4 regions of the Clostridium sp. CTA-5 genome follow, and region 1 is predicted to be linked to each of the others. Evidence: riboswitches for the same ligand, from Rfam matches in the RefSeq annotation. Region 1 holds a riboswitch; each other region holds the start of a gene.

Region 1 (3,939 bases):
ATATGTATTAAAAGTTCAAAAATACTAATAATTGTACTAAAGTATACAAAAATAACAACGAAAACTTATTTGTATGCAAATTTTTAGATAGGAGTATTTTAATGAATTTATTAAATTTAAACAAAAGAATATTATATTGTACATATGTTTTGGTGATTGTATTATTATTCTCTGGATGTTCTAAAGATAAATCTTTAGGTTTAAGTTCAGAGTCTAAAAATGAGCAAACCAAAACTTATTTAGAAGAAACTAATAGTAAGAGTGAAAATATGATTATGGATTTTAATAAAAAATTACTATTAAAAAAACCAAACAAGCCTATTAATAAAAATCCTTCAATATTATTTTTAGGTAATAGCTTTTTATTTGTAAATGATTTACCATCAATGTTTACTAAACTTTCAGAGAGTGGAGGTATTAGTCCTAATATTTATGATCTTTCAGAAGGGTGTTATCGCTTAGAATTATTTGCAGATAAAAAAGATGAGGTAGGAGCAATTGCGTATGATGCTTTAGAAAATTATCAGTGGGATTATGTAGTTTTACAAGAGCAAAGCAGAATTCCAACGGTAGATGCTGATAATAGCATGTATCCAGCATCAAGGAAACTTGATAAACTAATAAAAGCTGGAAATGGACAAACTGCATTTTTTATGACATGGGCGTATAAAAATGGAGATGATTTATCTGAATTTGGAATAAATCAAAAAACAACAAGAGAAGAAATGCAAACACAAATAGCTAATAGTTATTTCTCTATTTCAAAAGAGTTGGATTCACTTCTTTCTCCAGCAGGTATAGCATTTATGAGATGTGCAGAAAAATATCCTGAAATTAATTTATGGGATGAAGAAGATTTAATGCACCCTAGTGTTTATGGAACATATTTAGCATCATGTACTTTATATGCAACTCTTTATGATGAATCGCCAGTTGGACTTGAATATACAGCTGATTTAGATTCAGATACTGCACTAAAGTTACAAAAAATAGCAAATGATACTGTTTTTAATTAATAGAAATTTATAAATAAACTAGTTATAATAGTAAATAAGTTTATAAAATAAAAAACTTATTAGGAGAAAACAATGTATATTGATGCACATACTCATTTAGATTTTTTTAAAGAGAATATAGAGAATGCTATAGATGAAATTAATAATCTTAAAATTTTAACTATTACAAATGGTATGGACGTAGAGAGTTATTTAAAAAATAAAGAATATACTAAAAAGAGCAAATATATTAAAGCAACTTTTGGAATACATCCTTGGAAGGCATATGAATACCAGGGCAAACTTAAAGATCTAGTTCCTTATATTGAAGAAAGTGACTTGATTGGCGAAATAGGTTTAGATTTTTTTTGGATAGAAGACCAAAAAACTTATAAGGCACAGAGAAGAATTTTTAATTTTATATTGGAAGAAAGTATTAAAAGGAATAAGATTATATCAATACATACAAAGGGTGCAGAAAAAGAAATTTACAATATTCTTAAAAAATATAATTATAGTAATGTAATTATTCATTGGTATAGTGGTGATTTTGAAACTTTAGATAATCTTATAAAATTAGGTTGCTATTTTACGATAAGTGTTGATATAGGATATTCAAAATTAACAGAAGAAGTGTTAATTAAAATTCCAATAGACAGATTACTTGTAGAAACTGATGGACCAACAGCTTTAGAATGGGTAAATGGAGAATATGGATATCCAAAAGTAATAATTGATGTTATGAAAAGTGTATCTAAAATAAAAAAAATTCCAATTGAAGAATTATCAAAAATTATAGAGAAGAATTTTTTTAGATTAACAGAACTTTAGATTAAAAGATATGTTTTAAGGTATTAGCAGTTATTTAAATATAAGTAACATTGAAAAAAATAATAGACCTGTATACTCGTCTATTTTGTGTAATACTGCAGTAACAAATTTAGCCAATAGCTCGCTATTAACTGAGTTTGTTTTCTTGTCTGACATAGAATATACAAACTATCTTTAGGCTATTATTTTATTTCAGGCGCCTAATTAGATTATAGTATAGACTAATTAATAAAAAGTATTAATTATATTGACACAATAGGAAAAAAAATATATAGTTAACTTATAATAACATAATAACAGCTGGGGAGTTAGTAAACTATCTGAGAGGAAATTATTTGAAATTTCGACCCATAACCTGATTTGGATAATGTCAACGTAGGGAGACTGTATTATTTAAGTATAATATTAAATTAGTAACCACAAGCATAAAATTGTCTGGATTAGATGATTTTATGCTTTTTTTATTCTTTAGGAAATTATATTTTTTAAATCTGTGAATAACTTAGATTATATTTTTGCTTAAGGATTAAGAAATAAAACCTAAAGAATAAAAAGAAAATATATTCGCCTGCCAGATTTTTCTCACATACGTTCGAAAAGGCAGATGCGTAAAAAAAATCGACGGCTCCACAGTCGCCTTAGCGATTTTTTTATTCTTTAGGAAATTATATTAAAAAATAAATAACTTAAATTATAATTTTGTTTTAAAATATAGTTTAAAAATTAGGAGGATTAATATGACAGTATGTAATGTGAGCTTACAAGTAATACCAAAGGTACCAGATGAGATGACCTATCCAGTAGTGGATAAGGTTATAGAATACATTCAATCAACAGGGGTAAAATATGAAGTAGGTCCGATGGAGACAACAATGGAAGGGGAGTTAGACTTTCTTCTTCAAATTGTAAAAAGAGCACAAGAAATTTGTGTAGAAGAGGGAGCATCTAGAGTAGCTTCTATTGTAAAGATTGACTATAAAAAAGAGGGCGTAACAATTGATGAAAAGATTAAAAAATATAGGGGATAAGTTAATACCATTAAGTTTTGTTATTGGACTTTTAATATTGTGGGAAATAATTATTTTGTTAGGTGGAATTCAAAAATATATTATGCCAGCTCCAAGCGATATTATTAAGGTTCTTATAAACGATTTTAGTATAATGTTTCCTCATATATTAATTACAATATATGAGGGTATAGTAGGATTTATTTTAGCTATAATATCAGCATTAATTTTAGCAATATTTATGGATATGATTCCACTAATAAGAAGAACTCTTTATCCGATATTTGTGATATCACAAACCATACCAATAATTGCATTAGCTCCACTATTTATAATTTGGTTTGGATTTGGAACTTTACCTAAAATAATAGTTGTAGTATTAGTATGCTTTTTCCCAATTGTTATTAGTATATCAGATGGATTAAATTCTGTAGATAACGATTTTATAAATCATTTTAAATTGATGGGTGCATCAAAATTAAAGGTGTTTTTACACTTAAAACTTCCTTATGGAATTCTAAGCTTTTTTTCTGGAATGAGAATTGCAGCAACTTATAGTATTATGGGTGCGGTAATTGGAGAATGGCTTGGAGGGGATAGAGGACTTGGCGTATATATGACGAGAGCTAGAAGCTCATATGCATTAGATAAGATGTTTGCAGCGATAATTGTAATTGTTGCAATTAGTATGGGGATATTTATTTTAGTTACATTTATTGAAAGAAAATTTACACCATGGAAAAGAGTAGAAGGTTAGATATTATTTAAATCATGTAAAAATAAATAAGTTAAGACTTAAGGAGGACTATTTATGAAAAAGAGGAGATTACTAGCATTAGCAATGTCAGCATTATTAATTTCTACTGGATTAGTTGGATGCAATTCAACTAAAAAGAGTGCAAAGGAAGAAGGTCTACAAAAGGTTAAGTTAATTTTAGATTATACACCTAATACAAATCATACAGGTATTTATGTAGCTCAGGAGAAAGGATATTATAAGGAACAAGGATTAGATGTTGAAATCATTCAACCCTCAGAAGGTGCAGCTTTACAATTAATTTCAGCTGGAAAAGCAGATTTTGCTATAAGTTATCAAGAAGATTTAA
Region 2 (3,939 bases), on a different contig from region 1:
CCATTCCTATTTTTATGGCATCAACTCTAATATCTTCAAAAATCACATCCATTTGTGATCTAATCATTTCTGGGCTTATATCTTGAATTCCAAAAACACCCATTGTATTTTGAGCTGTTATTGCTGTTATAACACTCATGCCATAAACTCCATTAGCTGAAAATGCTTTTAAGTCTGCCTGAATACCAGCTCCTCCACAACTATCAGAACCTGCAATTGTAAGTGCTCTAAACATTTTTTCTCCTCTTCTTTCTAATCTATCTTTTAAATAAATGTTGTTCTTATAAGGTATAATGATCATCTGTAATTAAAATTTATTTTTTACTGACATATAAACATTATTTGAAAATACAACTTTTTTTCTAAATACTTTGTGATTTTATATTTTCATTAGTCATTAAATATTTTTCTATGACAGGAATTTTTAAAAATACATAAGCAATAATTGCTCCTACACTACAACTAAAAGTAAATGGTATAACATATACAAATACTGCTACTTCTTTTCCTAAAAGTACCGCTGCTATTGGATAAGCTATTAAAGCACCTAATATTCCTGTACCTATTACTTCACCAATTGCAGCTATGAATTTTTTCCTAAATTTTTTATAAAGAACTCCTGCTAAAAATGCACCTATCATACTTCCTGGGAATGCTAATAAACTACCTGTACCTAAAATATTTCTTATTAATGATGCAATAAATGCATTTGTTAAAGCATAAATTGGACCTAAAACTATTGCTCCAATTACATTTACAAAGTGTTGAATTGGTGATATTTTTGCTACTCCTATTGGAATTGAAAATGTTCCGAAAAAAGTTGCTATTGCTATCAAAATTCCACTTAATGCAATTTTTTGTGTCTTACTTTTTTCATTCATAATATTTTTTTAGTCCTCCTTTCATTTTTTATTTAATGTACATTCAAAAAAATAATAAACCAGTATACTTTTATATTTTGCTACATACTTCATCATCAAAATATACTGCACATCTTTGATCTATTATTTTACTTTCATATGCCTAACGTAATGAAACTGCACTAAATTTTTAATTAATTCTATATTTTAAGTGAATGTTGATATTCTAGTATAAGGGCGAAGTAGCATTTGAATTTGCTTTTTAGAACTCTTAATGAAGATTTGTACAATTAATTGCTTGTCAGCAATCTTTGATTGGGAACATGCATTAATTGGACTAAGCTTTATTTTAGAGTTCTTAAAGTAAATTCCTCTGTCCATGAGCTTTATACTACAATATCAACACAGTTTTAAAACATAACTTTAACTAATTACTTATTTTGGAATAAAAAAAATGTAGCCCAAGGGCTACATAAATATACTACGCATTATTTAGTGTACTTCCCTACGTTGGTATTAACCAAATCAGGTTATAAGAGTCCAGGAAATCAATCTTTCCAATCTCAGCTAAAATATTAGCTCCCCTAGTTATAAAATTATTAAATTATCTTTTACAATTTAAAGCTTATACCTTTAATTCTTATCCGTCAAGTAATAAATATATTATTACTATAGAACTAATTATAAATTTTAAGCTTTTGCTTGACTTAAAGCATTAGTTACCGCTTGAATAATCCCTTTAGAACTATAAGTAGCTCCTGAAACTGTATCTACTGATGTTGACTGTTTAGAAACTATGTTATTTATTATAGATTTCGAAGCTCTGTCATAATAGTTAGGTGTATCTCCATATGATAAAGTTTCTATTTGGGCTATTTTCCCACTCTGTATTGTAACTGAAATTTTAGTTGTTCCTCCTTTGAATCCTTTTCCGGTTCCTATATATGTTCCATCTTTATATTCTTGTGAAGCCTTATTGGGATTTTGTGACACATTATTATTTTGTGAAACCCCATTTTTATTTTCATTTTCTGAAACTGATTTATTATTTATATCTAAATTAGAATTATTTAAATGACTTCCGGCAAAAGATGTAGCTCCATAGACTCCTACCATCGTTGCCAGTGCTATAGTACTAGCCATTTTAGAATCTAAATCTTTTTCAAGTATATTTACATTGGCATTACTTCTAGGACATACATCAGTACATTTTAAACAATTTATACATTCTCCGCCTTTAACAGACTCCATCTCATAAAGTTTTATTCCCATTGAACATTTAAGTGTACAAGCTCTACACTTTCCACATGCTTCTTTAGGCTTATTAATTTTTACTATTCCAATCCTAGAACATATTGAGAATACAGCACCTAATGGACATAAATATCTACAGAAAAATCTTTCAATAAAAGCTGCTCCTATTGTAATTAAAATTAAAAGTATAAATCCAATAAGTAATGTAGATAGAACACCAGATATATTAGTTATTTCTCCAAAGGCATCCCAAGGACTTGTACTTTGTAAAATATTACTTCCCATTGTCCAAGAAACAATTCCTATAAATACTAATACTAAATACTTTACATATTTTAATATTGAATCAACTTTTTCATCTACTCTAAAATTTACTTTAAATAATTTTTTAGATATAAAAAATATTAAATCATTATAAGCTCCAAAAGCACACAACCACCCACAAAACCATCTTCCTATTAATATCGTTAATAATATAGCTGATGAAATCTCTATTAAATTTGGCAGTGATTGAATAAAATTAAAATTTCCACTAAGAATCATTTTATAAACTATTTTCAATTCACCAAGAGTCATTGCATATAATCCTGGTAACAATAAAAACATTATCAGTTGTACTATATGTCTAAAAGTTTGTGATACTTTCACTCTTTTCATACTCTCTTCCCCCTAAGTTCACTATAAACTTATCTTTGGTTTTTAATCAATTTAATTCTCTTTATTTAGTTAAATTGAAAATTCGTTATCCGTTAAAATAAAATCGTCTTTAATACCTGAAGTTATATATATTTTTTTATCTGCTGTTACTAATATCCCATCTATACCTTGCATTGATTCTATAATACTTATTGCTTTATTAATTCCAAGAATATATATACCAGTTGATAATCCATCACCATCAATAGAGTTATCCGATATTATTGTTGCACTTATTATCTCACTTTCTGATGGATAACCTGTTTTTGGGTCAATTATGTGATGAAACTTCTTTCCATCTTCCATAAAATATCTTTCATAATTTCCTGAAGTCACTACTGATTTATTTTTTACATTTAATAGTCCTATATGTTCTCCTCTAGTTTTAATTGGGTTTTGAATTCCTACTTTCCAATTTGATCCATCTTCTTTTAATCCTAAGGCAAATATGTTTCCTCCTAAATCAATTAAAGCACTTTTAATATCATATTTATAAAATATATTTCTAACTTCATCTGCTGCAAATCCTTTTGCTATTCCTCCAACATCTAATGATTGATTTTTATGTTTTAACATTACTGAATGGCTATTTTCATCTAGTATAATATCATTATAATTTACAAGCTTAATCTTTGATTTTATTTCATCTTCATTTGGAATACGTCCTCCATTTCCTGATATATTCCAAAGTGATACTAATGGTCTTATTGTAGGGTCAAAAGTTCCTTTTAATATTTTGCTATACTCTAAAGATTTCTTCAAAACAAAATAAGTATCCTTTCCTACAATTTGTGATTCAATTCCCGCTTTTGAATTTATCATAGATATTTCACTATTTTCCTTAAATACTGACATCTTATCATCAATATTGTTTAATCTTTTTATTGATTTTTCTATTGCCTCTTCTGCATTACTACCACATGCTTTTAAATTTATTATTGTTCCAAGAGAATAACTACTCCTTACTATTGAATGAGATTTATTATTTAAATATTTTTTTCCATTACCTTTGGTAAACAAAAAAACTAAAATTAACAATGTTGCCATTATGAATATCACTAATAGCATATTTATCATAAAAATCACCTAAACATTAAAATTATTTATTATTTGTATTATAGCAGTTTAA
Region 3 (3,939 bases), on a different contig from region 1:
TTTCATCCTTTAAAGCTTTTTCAACCAAATTTTGAATTTCTTCCACTGTAATTCTTTCACTTTTTTCATCCTCAACATATTCAATAACCTTTTGTACAGTATCCAAAACTTGACTTTCCTTTAATGTCACACCTATTTCAAGTGCAGCACCTTTAATGGCTTGAGATATCTTACCACCATTAAACTTTACCTTTCTTCCATCTCTTTTTACAACATATAGCATTTTGCTTACCTCCATAACACAATATATAGTATCTTTATTAATCCTGTATTATTATACTTTATTAAATATGCCTTAGCAATGCCTTTAATTTTTTATTTTATTAGTAATATATTTTAATTATTAACTAATATATCTTATTATCTCTATATTTAGTTAATTTTTATAGCCATAGGCAATTTGACTTATTATAAGTAATATTATTTAAAATTTATTTAATAATATATATTATAGAAAAACATATTATCATTATTGATAACTATATCACTATTGATATAGTTATCAATAATGATATAATTAATTATACAATGATTTTAGGAGGATTTATTTAATGAATAAAATAGCATTAATTACTGATAGTGCTTGTGATTTAAGCGATGAGATTTTAGAAAAATATAATATAAAATTATTACCATTTAGAATTATTTTCTCTGATAAGGAGTATGATGATAAATTAGAAATAACTCCAGAATTTCTTTATGAAAAACTTCCTACAGAAATTCCAAAGACATCATTACCAAGTATCGAAAGACTTACTAACATTCTTGATGAAGCTGTTAGAGATGGTTATACTCATGCTATTATAATAACTTTATCAAGTGAGTTTTCTGGCACTTATAATTCCATAAGATTAGCATGTGAAAATTTTGATGAAATTACTACATTTGTGTATGATTCGAAATCATTAAGTATGGCCGAAGGAGTTGTGGTTCTTGAAACTGCAAAACTTATTGAACAAGGCAAATCTTTCGATGAAATAATAAACATAATTCCAACCATTTCTGATAATACAGATATTTTCTTTACTATAGATACATTAGAATACCTAAAAAAAGGTGGTAGAATAGGTAGAGTTGCTGGAACTATTGCAGAGGTTTTAAATTTAAAACCTGTTATAACAATAGACAAAGAAGGCTGTTTTCAAACTTATTCTAAAGCTAGAGGCAAAAAACAAGCTTTATCTAAACTGTTAAAAATAGCTAAATCTTATACTGAAAATAACAAGTGTAAATTTTGGATTATGGATGGAAATGCAATTGAAGATGCGAAATCTCTATTTGAAACTATTAAAAGCTTAGACAATGTAGTAGACTGCCAACTAGGTTATAGTATAGGCCCTGCCCTTGGAGTACATACTGGTCCAGGACTTTTCGGATTTATTGTTGAAAAGGTAGATTAAAATGTCTAATTTTGACTTTTATAATATAAAAGATATACGTGCTGAAGAAAAGCGGCTTTATGAAGAATATAAAAATAAAGTTTCTGAATTAAAAAAAGTTAAAAAGGAAAAAGATGCTGTCGGTCAAGTATTTACTAAAGGTTTATTGCCTATATATGTTTTATATATTTTATCATTAAAGCCTACTAACGGTAATGAAATATCAACTCAAATAGGTATAAGAACTAATGGTAAATGGATACCAAGTACTGGAGGTATATATCCTCTACTTAAAAAATTAGAAAAAGAACAATTAATATTAGGTGTCTGGGATGATCCTGAAAAAAAATTTCAAAAGATATATCATTTGACTCCAAAAGGTAAAGTCGAATATGAAAATAAGAAAAAACTTTTAAAACCAAAAATTGAAGAATCATTAGAAGTATTTAAAATAATATATAATGATATTTATTAATTTAATAAATAAAAAATAATAGTTCAAGTATGCAAATATACTAGTCTATTATTTTTTTATTTGAATTATATTATAACTCTTTCATAAAATAAAAATCATTTTTAATTATGTATATTTATTTACATCAAAGTAAAAAATACATTTATAAGGATGGTGTTAAAAATGAAAGGTTTTATTATAGATTCAACATTTAAAGAAGATGTTATAGTTGGATTAAATGATTTTAATACAATAGTCCCATGTAATAATATATCAGATAATACAAAAAATGGACAAAAAATTCAATTAAGTACGGTTTCATCAAACTATATCTCGCATGCTAATAAAAGCAACAAATATAACATATATAACTTAGTTGACTATTTATAAGACAATCTTTAGAATATATTTAGAATGTGCTAGGGGAGCCTTGTGCTGAGATTTGATATTTCATAAACCCTTAAAACCTGATCCAGTTAATTCTGGCGTAGGGAAGTGTAATCTTTATATATTAATCTTACTTTTTTAAATAGTAAGGTACGTTATTTAAAATTTTATAAATAACGATAGATTTTATACTTAATTGGTTAATAATCTCCTAAGCACTATTAAGGAGGTTTTTTTTATGAAAATTTTTAATGATTGGGCAAATCAATTCATTAATCTATATCAAAATTTGCCTAAAAATGTACACACCATTCTTTCAAATCCATTATCTATTGCTACATTAATAGGATTCGTTATCATTCTTATAGTATTAGCCAAAGTGAAAAAAATAAATTTTACCCCTCAATTAATTGCTAGAATAGGTATAGCATTAGCACTAGCTACTATATTAAAAATGCTTAGAATATATCACTTTCCTCAAGGAGGAAGCATAACATTCGGTAGTATGATTCCAATATTGCTAATTGCTTTTATGTATGGTCCTGAAATTGGGTTTTTAACTGGATTTCTTTATGGCATAATAACTTTCTTAATGGATCCATATATACTCCATCCTGTACAAGTTTTATTTGATTTCCCATTACCTTTTTTATCTTTAGGACTAGCTGGATTTTTCAAAAATAAAAAATACATTGGAGTAACTCTTGCTATTTTAACTAGATTTATGTGTCATTTTATTTCTGGTGTTGCATTCTTCGGTTCTTATGCTCCAGAAGGAGTGTCTCCAGCTTTATATTCTTTATCTATAAATGGCCCAATAATAGGTATAGAGGGTTTAATATGTTTAGTTATTATAAGCATACTACCTATAAGTAGAATAATATCTGTTTCCAATGAGCATTTAACAACATAAAATGGCTAAAAAATTAGAGCTATCAATATGATGATAGTTCTAATTTTTTTAGATATTATTCTGCTAAAATAGCATTAACTGGACAACTAACTTCTGCTTCCTTTGCACTATCTTCAGCATCTTTTGGTACATCATTAACTATTGTTCCAGCTTTTCCATCATCCTCCATATCAAAACATTCAGGACATATTGATGGACATAATCCACATCCTATGCAAGTATCTTTATCCACTTTAACTTTCAATAAACTCACCCTTCCATTAAAAATTACATTAATAGTATTTCCTAAGGAGATTGAATTATGTATATTATGATACATGAAATAAAATAATAGACCAGTATAATGCAAAATAAATGCGAATACTGGTCTAGAATATACTTAATATAGTCCTTCAAATATTAAAGAATATAAATCATTATCTTTTACATATTCTTCTGCTTTTCCATTTTCTAATGCTTCTGTTAAATCAGTATTAATAGGTAATTCTCCTATTAATGGCAATCCTAAATATTCAGCATGTTCCTCTGATGATTTCTTACTAAATACTCTTATTTTCTTATCACAATCTGGACAATTAATGTATGCCATATTTTCAACTACACCTTTAATCTTAATACCAATCTTTTCAGCCATTATAACTAATTTCTTTACAATCATTGATACCATGTCTTGAGGTGTTGAAACAACTACAACTTCACTGACAGGGAATTCTTGCATTACTGTTAATGCTATATCACCTGTACCAGGTGGCATATCTATAAGTAAATAATCCAACTCTCCCCAGTTAGTTTCCACAAACATTTGG
Region 4 (3,939 bases), 840 kb from region 1:
TCAGCATGTCCGAACCAAGGTTCTATGCATAAAAATGGTGCGCTAGTTTCTGGAGCCCATATTCCTAAGTATGGGAATCCTTTAAAATCTACTGTTAAAGACTTATTATTATTTTTTGATTCTATAGTTATTTCATTAGATTTTAAATCATCAAAAACTAAAACGCCCTCTTTAAATAATTCTTTTGATAAATAAATAGTGTCTGAATCATTTAAATATTCTTTTCTTTCATGTAAAAAATAACTTTCTTTTGTAACTAACATAGTTGAACTATTTTCTATTTTATTAAACTTAAGATAGTAATCTTCTAATTTTTGATTTTTTTCAATAGGACACATTAATGCTGGATGACCTCCTATTGAAAAATATATTTCTTTATCATCTAAATTTATAACCTTATATGTTACATCCACAGTATTTTCTTCAATAGTATAAGTAACATTTAAAGAAAACTTATAAGGATATGCATTAAGAGACTCCTCTGAATATTTTAGTTCAAAGGTAATAGAATTATCTGTTTGTGATACCAAAGTAAAATCAGATATTCTAGCTAATCCATGAGCTGGTATTTCATATATTTTTCCATTCACTTTATACTTTAAATCAAGTGCTTTTCCTACTACAGGGAATAAAATTGGTGAATGATATTTCCAATATTCAGGATTTCCATCCCAAAGATATTCAGTATTTTTTTCTTTACCCGTTAAAGAGTGTAATTCTCCTCCATGAGTACTAGCTGTAATTTTTATTTTCGAGTTTTCTAGAGAATAAATCATAAATAACGTCCTTTCATTTCTATATAATATATAATCTTTTATTATCTTTCTATATGAATTAATTCTTTTATAAAGAATAGCAATAATAATTTAAAAAGCTTGTCTGCTTTAATCTATCTAAACTAGTATAAATTTAGATACATCCTTTACATTATATATCCTTTTAATCTATATTTCTATATATTTATAATATTGTGTTGACAAATAGCTATAATGCCAAATTAAAGTTATATAATCATATTATTAAAACTTTAAATCAGTTTATTCTTTAAATTTATCTAAAAAACAAAATAGAACTCCATTGTTAATTAATATAACAAAAGGAGTTCTATTTTTTAATTTTAAATCCTAACTTTGAATAAAGTTTGTAAAAATTCATTCTATTTTTGACTTGTTATTTGTATTAATTTTACTCCTGCTTGAGGAGGAATAGATTTAGTCATAGCTTCATTAAGTACCATAAAAACAGTATCGCCTTTTTCAATTTTAAGTTCCTTAGGATTAACTTTTTCATATTTATTATTCTTTTTCATATTAAAGCATTCATCGGGCATAAGCATTGTGTTTTCACCAACAATACCAATAACCTCTTCTTTATAAACCTTACCCCCTTTAATATATCCTTTAACTCTCACTCTTAAAATATTATCCTTTTCAACCTTTTGTACTTCTTGAACTTCACCCATAAAAAGGACATCTTTCTCTTTTTCACCAAAAGCAAAAGCTGGCATACTGAAAAACATTAAAAATAGTAGTGTAATCGCTAATACTTTATTATGTCTCATAAGTTTCTCCTTTCTTTTGTACAATTAATTTTAATATGCAGTTAATATTATTTGATAATAAAATAATTTTATACTATGTAAAATTTCTAACTTTGTTATTACTTTGAATTATTTACTGTTATGTTTTCCTATTAAAATCAACTAATATGGAATAGGTGCATTTGTAAAATCACTTAAATACCCATCAGCTATTTCTAGTATCTCTTTCCTATATTTAACAGAATACTTATCATAAATACCATAAACAGTTATTCCAACTTTTTTTGAATTAACAATTCCTTGTAAAACATCTTCAAATAAAATACATTTATCAGCAGACAAATTTAATTTTTTGATTGTTAATAGAAAAATATCTGGATATTCTTTACCTCTGCCAATCTCATCTGTAGAACAAAAAACGTCAAACAATTCGAAAATTCCATTATTTTTTAAAGCAGGTTCATATAATTTTCGTGGCAATCCTGTAGCTACTGCTAACTTAATCCCTTTATCTTTTAAATGTAAAAGATATTCTTTTGCATACTGTTTTAATTTAATATTATGACTATATTCATGTATCGCCATGTTTTCCCACTCTTTTATAATATCCTCTTCTTTTTCATCTAAATTAAATAATTTAATAGTATACTGAGCTGCTTCTTTAAAATTGCGAGCACATATCTCATTTATATATCCATCCGGAACTTTTAATCCCCTTTTTGAGAGAAAATCTATATCAATCTTCTCCCATATGTCCATAGAATCTAGTAAAGTTCCATCCAAGTCAAAAATTGCTGCTCTAAAGTTTATTTTCATAATATCTCTCTTATAATTTTTTTCTGCTGTACTTGTAAAAACCCCCATTAAAAATTTATCCTCCTTTTAAATTTTTATATAACAAAAAAGCGCTTACTTATAATAGCAAGCACTAAAATCAAATACATCGGTAGATGATTTGCTCCCTACGTCAGTATTAGCTAACAGGTTCAAAGGGTCAGGTTTTATCCTTCTCAACTTTTTACAGTCCCCCCGCAAATAATTCACTATTTAAATTTTATTCCAATATCTGCATATATTATATCATTCATAATATAATATGTATAGTAATATCCCTATTTCTATATATCCCGTTTTTCACTAATACAAAATATTGATTTCTTTCTACTGTTTATGTACTATTATTTTAAGTTATATTATTTTTTCAAAAGCTATTCTCTCACTTTTATCTTCTAAATAAATTATCCCACAATACTTAAATCCATTCTTCTTAAGCATTGTTTGCATAGATATGTTATCTTTATGTGTATCTATTCTGATACTATGTATATTTTTATTTAAACAAATTTTTTCGATATTTTCTATAATTAACTTTGCTATACCTAAACCTTTATAATTATTATCAATAGCAATTCTATGAACAACTGCATATTTATTATCACTTACCCACTCTCCATCATAAATATTTTCATAAGTCTTTTCTCCATCAAAGGAAAGCATTGCAGTTCCAATAATATTATTATCTTTTATCAAAATATAACTATTCTTATTAGAAATATCATTTCTTATTGTTTCAATATTAGGATAGTTATTTTGCCACTGATTAATTCCCTTTTTACTAAAATATTCTTGTGCCTGTTTAATAATATTAATTATACTATTAGCATCTGATTCTACTGATTTTCTAAATTCCATTTAATACTCCTTTTTTAATATCTTTATATTCTTAAACTTTATTTCTATAATTTTTTGATTATTTATATTTAAATAATCAAATTTAATAAATAAGCTTTTCATTAAGATATTATTTGTTTTCTTATAATTATATTTATTATAAATATAATTGTGTCTTTAATCTATATTTTAAAGTTCCTACTAGAATGTTTCTTTTGTATATTAAAACAATTATTAATATAACATTCTCTCAGAACTTTTAAAATACAAATCTTTATTTTCTTAAGTATTTATTAACTTAAGTGATAATTTTAATAAAATCTATTCATCTTACTTTGCGCCAAAAGCTGTGATACTCCTGTCTTTTCCCATTCTTCAACCTGCTCAATAGCTTCTTGTGGATCTTTTCCTAGTCCCACAAGCACACCTGCTAGAATAAATTCTTGGTATAAATGTTCAGGATTAATTCCTGCTTTAGCTTCTGCTAATTCCCGATTAACTAATGGGGTAATATATCTAACCCAATCATCAGGTGTCAATTTAGACTTATCTTTCATTTCACTTCTACTTATTCTATTATTTTTTTTAAGTATTCCAACTTTAGGTAAAGTACTTAAAAATTTAGGCATTCCATGACATGATTTAAATTGTTCTGTTAAATCTTTTCCTGCTGTAAGACCAAAATGTTCTCCATTATCCCAAACTGATTTTCCACTCACATCATAAAC

What was found. Region 1 has a riboswitch for thiamine pyrophosphate ahead of ACYUET_RS00475 (thiamine-binding protein). Riboswitches for the same ligand answer to the same signal wherever they lie in the genome.
Region 2: linked by a shared signal. The riboswitch ahead of thiW (energy coupling factor transporter S component ThiW) and the one ahead of ACYUET_RS00475 (thiamine-binding protein) in region 1 are both predicted to bind thiamine pyrophosphate.
Region 3: linked by a shared signal. The riboswitch ahead of thiT (energy-coupled thiamine transporter ThiT) and the one ahead of ACYUET_RS00475 (thiamine-binding protein) in region 1 are both predicted to bind thiamine pyrophosphate.
Region 4: linked by a shared signal. The riboswitch ahead of ACYUET_RS04410 (HAD family hydrolase) and the one ahead of ACYUET_RS00475 (thiamine-binding protein) in region 1 are both predicted to bind thiamine pyrophosphate.

What each region holds. Positions count from the first base shown of each region.
Region 1 covers NZ_BAAAAT010000001.1:112,435-116,373, forward strand. The annotation lists gene ACYUET_RS00465 (DUF4886 domain-containing protein) at 102-1,016, shown strand; gene ACYUET_RS00470 (TatD family hydrolase) at 1,089-1,826, shown strand; TPP riboswitch at 2,118-2,226, shown strand; gene ACYUET_RS00475 (thiamine-binding protein) at 2,564-2,854, shown strand; gene ACYUET_RS00480 (ABC transporter permease) at 2,826-3,590, shown strand; gene ACYUET_RS00485 (ABC transporter substrate-binding protein) at 3,645-3,939, shown strand, end outside.
Region 2 covers NZ_BAAAAT010000002.1:125,406-129,344, forward strand. The annotation lists gene thiD (bifunctional hydroxymethylpyrimidine kinase/phosphomethylpyrimidine kinase) at 1-235, opposite strand, end outside; gene thiW (energy coupling factor transporter S component ThiW) at 363-881, opposite strand; TPP riboswitch at 1,346-1,456, opposite strand; gene ACYUET_RS05910 (FMN-binding protein) at 1,551-2,771, opposite strand; gene ACYUET_RS05915 (FAD:protein FMN transferase) at 2,841-3,887, opposite strand.
Region 3 covers NZ_BAAAAT010000008.1:106,563-110,501, reverse strand. The annotation lists gene ACYUET_RS14465 (anaerobic ribonucleoside triphosphate reductase) at 1-223, opposite strand, end outside; gene ACYUET_RS14460 (DegV family protein) at 552-1,400, shown strand; gene ACYUET_RS14455 (PadR family transcriptional regulator) at 1,402-1,854, shown strand; gene ACYUET_RS14450 (hypothetical protein) at 2,017-2,223, shown strand; TPP riboswitch at 2,245-2,344, shown strand; gene thiT (energy-coupled thiamine transporter ThiT) at 2,459-3,133, shown strand; gene ACYUET_RS14440 (ferredoxin) at 3,189-3,377, opposite strand; gene ACYUET_RS14435 (Mrp/NBP35 family ATP-binding protein) at 3,513-3,939, opposite strand, start outside.
Region 4 covers NZ_BAAAAT010000001.1:955,964-959,902, forward strand. The annotation lists gene ACYUET_RS04400 (aldose 1-epimerase family protein) at 1-776, opposite strand, end outside; gene ACYUET_RS04405 (hypothetical protein) at 1,157-1,561, opposite strand; gene ACYUET_RS04410 (HAD family hydrolase) at 1,703-2,404, opposite strand; TPP riboswitch at 2,483-2,581, opposite strand; gene ACYUET_RS04415 (GNAT family N-acetyltransferase) at 2,729-3,232, opposite strand; gene ACYUET_RS04420 (cytochrome b5 domain-containing protein) at 3,523-3,939, opposite strand, start outside.